Regions from separate parts of the Bacillus sp. FG16 genome, predicted to be linked through region 1. Evidence: predicted binding sites of a transcription regulator. Region 1 holds the regulator's gene; the other holds the start of a gene.
What was found. The regulator Rex, encoded in region 1, represses fermentation and respiration genes when NADH is low (regulators of the CRP and FNR family bind a similar motif). The targets are predictions, from matches to a motif close to TTGTGAAATATTTCACAA.
Positions count from the first base shown of each region.

Region 2: ACODS7_RS05355 (DUF1641 domain-containing protein) is a predicted target of Rex. The motif match lies at 1,318-1,335, and genes of this name have one in related genera.

Region 1 covers NZ_JBMDKC010000108.1:4,108-7,326, forward strand. Annotated here, with positions in the region: gene ACODS7_RS26705 (ABC-F family ATP-binding cassette domain-containing protein) at 1-1,159, opposite strand, end outside; gene ACODS7_RS26710 (redox-sensing transcriptional repressor Rex) at 1,346-1,975, shown strand; gene ACODS7_RS26715 (YdiK family protein) at 2,005-2,196, opposite strand; gene ACODS7_RS26720 (CPBP family intramembrane glutamic endopeptidase) at 2,193-2,942, opposite strand.
Region 2 covers NZ_JBMDKC010000008.1:90,181-93,399, reverse strand. Annotated here, with positions in the region: gene ACODS7_RS05365 (MFS transporter) at 1-251, opposite strand, end outside; gene ACODS7_RS05360 (winged helix-turn-helix transcriptional regulator) at 625-969, shown strand; gene ACODS7_RS05355 (DUF1641 domain-containing protein) at 1,405-1,845, shown strand; gene ACODS7_RS05350 (NAD(P)/FAD-dependent oxidoreductase) at 1,890-3,068, shown strand.

The DNA.
Region 1 (3,219 bases):
CATCACCATTTAATAGTGGTAACTTATTCACAATAGATTTTAATAATGTAGATTTCCCAATTCCGTTTGGACCAACTAAAGCAACACTATCTCCGCGAGTTAAGCGCATAGTTACGTTTTCAATTATAGGGTCCTCATCATAGCCAATGGTTGCATCCTTTACTTGTAAAACATCATTTCCACTTTGCTTTTCAATATCGAAGTGGAATGATGCTGACTTAGAATCACCTAATGGTCTCGTTAATAATTCCATTCTGTCTAGTTGTTTACGGCGACTTTGAGCACGTTTCGTTGTAGAGGCGCGAGCTATATTCTTTTGAACGAAGTCCTCAAGTTTTGCGATTTCATCTTGTTGTTTTTCGTAACGTTTCATTTCTTGCTCGTATAAGGCTGATTTTAAGTCTAAATATTTACTGTAGTTACCAACAAATCGTCTGCTTTCTTTATTCGAAATTTCATATACTTGTGTAACGAGTTTGTCTAAGAAATAACGGTCATGTGAAACGATTAATATTGCGCCAGGATAACCTTGTAAATATTGCTCAAGCCATGTTAATGTTTCGATGTCTAAATGGTTTGTAGGCTCGTCCAAAATAAGTAAGTCTGGTTTTGTTAATAATAATTTCCCAAGAGCTAATCTTGTTTTTTGCCCACCGCTTAAAGTAGAAATCGTCGTCTGGTGCGTTTCAACTGGGAAGCCAAGGCCGCTTAAAATGGAGCGAATATCCGCTTCATATTGATATCCACCTTGATCTTTATAATTGAGTTGCAATTGGTCATAATCAGCTAACAATCTTTCATATATAGCTTCGTTTGAAAAGTTTTCTTCTTTGCCCATTTCTTGCTCAAGCCTTCGAAGTTTTGTCTCCATTTGCTGTAAGTGGGTAAAGACGGTTAGCATTTCATCCCAAATTGTTAAAGACGTTTCTAGACCGGTATTTTGAGCTAAATACCCGATTGAGACATCTTTCGGTTTTATAATTTCGCCACCATCATGTGATAACTCACCAGCGATAATTTTTAATAATGTAGATTTTCCAGCTCCATTCCTTCCAACTAATGCGATACGATCTTTTGTTTGTACTTCCAATTTTATGTTTGCAAGAATTGTTTCTGCACCGTATAATTTCGAAAGTCCATTTACTTGTAATAAAATCAATGTTTTCACCTCAAATAATTTCTTAACTTTGCCATGTTTATATTTCTCAATCATACTAAAAATAGTGTATAGTTTAAAATAAGAGAGAATACTTCTTCTCTTTATTATACAAGGAATTTAATGAGTGCTAAACTTCTGTATTTGATTAAAGTATATGAATAAAGATAGGAAGAGAGGAGAGGTCATATGGATCAGCAAAAGATTCCACAAGCCACTGCTAAAAGATTGCCTCTATACTATCGATTTATCCAAAACTTATCTCTTTCTGGTAAGCAGCGTGTTTCATCGGCCGAATTGAGTGAAGCGGTAAAAGTAGATTCCGCAACAATACGAAGAGATTTTTCGTATTTTGGAGCGTTAGGGAAAAAGGGATATGGATATAACGTAAATTATTTATTATCATTTTTCCGCGAAACACTTGATCAAGATGATATAACGCGTGTAGCACTTATTGGAGTAGGTAATTTAGGGACCGCTTTCTTACATTATAATTTCACGAAAAACAATAATACAAAAATTGAAATGGCATTTGATGTTAGTGAAGAGAAAGTTGGAACAGAAATCGGGGGCATTCCTGTATACCATTTAGATGAATTAGAAGAGAGATTATCAAATGATATACAAGTGGCAATATTAACAGTACCGGCTACAGTAGCACAAGCTGTAGCAGATAGATTAGCTGAAACGAGCGTGCATGGTATTTTGAATTTCACACCAGCACGATTAAACGTATCAGAGAATATTAGAATTCATCATATTGATTTAGCTGTAGAGTTACAAACATTAGTTTACTTTTTGAAAAACTATCCACAATAAAACGCAGAGGAAGCGACCTCTGCGTTTTATTATTGTTTCTTCTTTGTGAATTTAACTAATATAAGGCGAAGTGCCAAATTAAAATCAATTGTTGCCATAACTGCAAATAGTATTGTCCACACATTCCAGATTGTATCTGTCACGTTCGTAATGGCGAAGCGTGTAAAGATACATCCAAGAAGGAAGTATAGTGCAGCCATGAACAATGGTGAGTTTCTCATACAAAAAATCCTCCGATAAAGCCTTGCATTTTTTCAGCTTCTTTAATCATTTCTTGAATTTGCTCATTGCTCATAAAAATTTGCCCAATAGCGACTAATGTATTCATCGCAACATGAGCTGCAATCGGAACGATAATACGCTTCGTCTTCACATATAAGAAGGCGAATACGAGCCCCATAGCAGTGTATACCAATAAGTGAGTAAAATCAAAATGGATTGCTGCAAATACAAGCGAACTAATGATAGCTGCAATAAAGAAGTTAAACTTCTTATAAAGTGTACCAAATAAAATTTTTCTAAATACGATTTCTTCCAAGATAGGTCCGATTATAGATACGACAATAAGGAACCAAGGTGTCGTTCTTGCAATTTCCATCAGTTTCATTGTATTTTCTGAACCTTGTTTAATTCCTAGCAGCTGCATCTCGATCATACCGGCAACTATTTGTGAAAAGAAAGCCAAGAAGAAGCCGATGAAAATCCATCCAATAGTAGCTGGAACAGAAGAGCGCATTGCATCTAAATGCCTGTCACGAATGTCTGTTCTAAGTAACCAAAGAACGATACATAATGCAACAAAGAAGCTAATAATCGCCCAGTGTCCCGTTATGATTTGTCCTTTTTCCTCCATGGTAAATCCTCTATTATCATAGAGTCCTGTTTTTAGGAGAAGTGGTAATCCAACAATTCCAGATAACTGCATTAAAATGTATGTAACGATAATCCACCAGTATTGTTTCTTCAAATAGTTTAACCATCCTTTCTAACTCTAGTGTATGAGATGAGGTAGGATAACATGTAAATATGTTATCTACGATATAAACTTTCATTCGAATTATGATTTTTTTGTAAATCCGTATTTGAAATTAAAGTAGGAGACAGGAAAAAGTTGTACGTTTAGCGAAAACAACTTAGGGTGTCTTTCATATTGTAACATACGAGTAGGGGAAACAACGATTCATATAGTAAAGGCAGTATTCTATATAGAAAGTTTATATAGTAATTTGCGAAAAAATTATGAT
Region 2 (3,219 bases), on a different contig from region 1:
GCAATGCCATTACCAATAATGAAAATAACCATAATCCACATTAATAATGTCTTTCGCGACATACTAGCCGTTAACGCTGTTAAAACAGGTGCTCCTACCGCTGCTCCTAACGCATATAAGGAAACCGTTAAACCGGCTGTTGTAACCGAAACATTTAAATCTTTCGAAATAGATGGTAGTAAACCGACACTAATAAACTCGGTCGTACCAATCCCAAACGCACTAATTGCTAGTGCTAATAAAGCAAACATACTTCTTCGATTCGTCTGAACTTCCGAAGATGATACTGTATATGAACTCAATTGAATTCCTCCTTATTACAAGAAATCCAATCATAATAGTATGATAAAAAGGCCCTTTTATCTTCTAAAACATATATTTCATACTTACAAATGCTATTATGAATGGTTTCATTCTTTTTTTGAAGAACGCACTTTAAAGTACGATAGGCACTAAAAAGTAACATAGTCACTTTTTAGTACCGTACTACTCATTTGCCTCTTACATGTGCTATTATGAAACATATTTAACATAATAAAAAGTACGTACTTTAAAGTGCTATAGGTACTAAAAAGTAACATTTGTATTATTAAACTTACTTTACTCAAAAAGGGAGGGTTTCATATGAAGAAATACAATATTCCTGTAGAGGCGACTTTAGAAGTTATCGGCGGCAAATGGAAAGTTGTTATTCTTTGTCACTTAACGAAAGGTACAAAGAGAACGAGTGAATTAAAACGCTCCATGCCTGGTATTACACAAAAAATGTTAACGCAGCAATTACGTGAATTAGAAGACGACGGGGTCATTCAAAGAAAAGTATACAACCAAGTCCCACCGAAAGTAGAATATTCTCTTACCGACTACGGTTGGTCTTTAGAATCCATTCTTGACTCTCTTTGTTCTTGGGGCGAATGCCATCTTGAAAAAGAAGGTAACACATCGATGCTAATTGCGGAAGGTGAATAATAGGAAAAAGGAAAAAACGAACATGAATTTGTTCGTTTTTTCCTTTTTTTCTATATATATATGTACATTTCTAACTGAAACAAAATATTTTATACGCTTTCATACCTTGTCAGCACTACGTTATACACTCAATATCAAATAATTAGGAATCATTTTTATGTTAACATAGGTGTATATAGTATATAATATAGGATATATATTATATACACTTTCCGGTAACGGAGCTTTTCCATTATGCGGACAAGCCATATATCGGACAGTTCATAAATAATAAGTAAGACGTTATGGTTTTAGATTTATGTTTGCAGCTTACTTGCTGTCATAAATTTAAAGGCATTTTATTGTGTTTTGTGAAACTTTGCATAAAGTTTCGTAAACGTTTACTATCTTACTTATAAAAAATAAGAGTATTGCTATCGTAAAGGAGAATTGGAGATGCCAGAAACTATGACTCAAACAAAGCCAGAACAAGAAACTGTACAAATTTCTGCTAGCCAAGGACAACTTGATGTACTTGATCAGTTGTTAAAACCTGAGGTACAAGAATCATTAACAACACTAGTAGAACAGCTTCCAAAATTAACTGAGCTTGTTAACATTTTAACTAAGTCTTATGACTTCGCTCAAACTGTTGCTACTGATGAAGTATTAAAAAGCGACACTGTTGGTGCAATTACAGAGCTTGTAGAACCTGTAAAAGATACAGTGAAAAGCATGGCTGCAACTGCAATCGAAGCGAAAGATCGTGCTGACGAAAGTACTGAAGTTATCGGCCTATTCGGTCTATTAAAATTACTAAAAGATCCACAAGCACAAAAAATGTTCCGCTTTGTGAACGCATATCTTCAAATTAGTGCAGAACGTAACAATAAATAATTTAACTTATAACAACAATTAGTAAAGACGGGGGATATCATACTATGTCAAAACAAATTGTCATCTTAGGCGCTGGTTATGGCGGTCTTCTTGCCGCTTTAAACGTACGTAAATATTACAGCAAATCAGAAGCACAAGTTACAGTGATTAACCAATACCCAACACACCAAATCATCACTGAACTACACCGCCTTGCAGCTGGTAACGTTGCTGAGCAAGCAATTGCAATGCCACTTACAAAGCTTTTCAAAGGTAAAGATATCGATCTTAAAATCGCAACAGTTGAGTCATTCTCTGTTGATAGCAAAGAAATCAAACTAGCTGGCGGCACTACTTTATCTTACGATGCACTTGTAGTTGCTTTAGGAAGTAAAACTGCTTACTTCGGTATTCCAGGACTAGAAGAAAACAGCATGGTATTAAAATCTGCTGCTGATGCAAACAAAATCTACAAACAAGTTGAAGACCGTATTCGTGAATACGCGAAAACGAAAAACGAAGCTGATGCTACAATCGTAATCGGTGGTGGCGGATTAACTGGCGTTGAGCTAGTTGGTGAGCTTGCTGACATTATGCCTAAACTTGCAAAAAGCCACGGCGTAAATCCAAAAGAAGTTAAACTTCTTCTTGTTGAAGCAGGTCCAAAAATCCTTCCAGTATTACCAGATCACTTAATCGAACGTGCAACTACTAGCCTAGAAGCACGCGGTGTTACATTCTTAACAGGTCTTCCTGTAACAAACGTTGCTGGCAATGAAATCGACTTAAAAGACGGTCAAAAACTTGTTGCTAACACATTCGTTTGGACAGGTGGCGTTCAAGGTAACCCATTAATCGGTGAATCAGGTCTTGAAGTTAACCGTGGACGTGCAACAGTTGATGCATACCTACAATCTACTTCTCACAAAGACGTATTCGTTGCTGGAGACAGCGCTGTTGTCTTCTCTCCAGACGGTCGTCCATACCCACCAACTGCACAAATCGCTTGGCAAATGGGTGAGTTAATTGGATACAACTTATACGCAGCACTAGAAGGCAAAGCATTCGAAGAGTTCGCACCTGTAAACTCTGGAACACTTGCTAGTCTAGGACGTAAAGATGCTGTTGCTACAATTGGAGCAAGCAATACTCCACTTAAAGGCTTACCAGCATCATTAATGAAAGAAGCAAGTAACGTTCGTTACTTATCACACATTAAAGGTCTATTCAGCTTAGCTTACTAATCTGAATATAAGCCCGAATCATGCCCAGCATGGTTCGGGCTATTTTTATCCCACTATTTGCGGGCAGTAAAACTCCCACTGATTAAAGTTTCACTTTATCCGTAATTTTCTCTAATTTATTTATTCGGCAGAAGAATAATATAACCCTTTT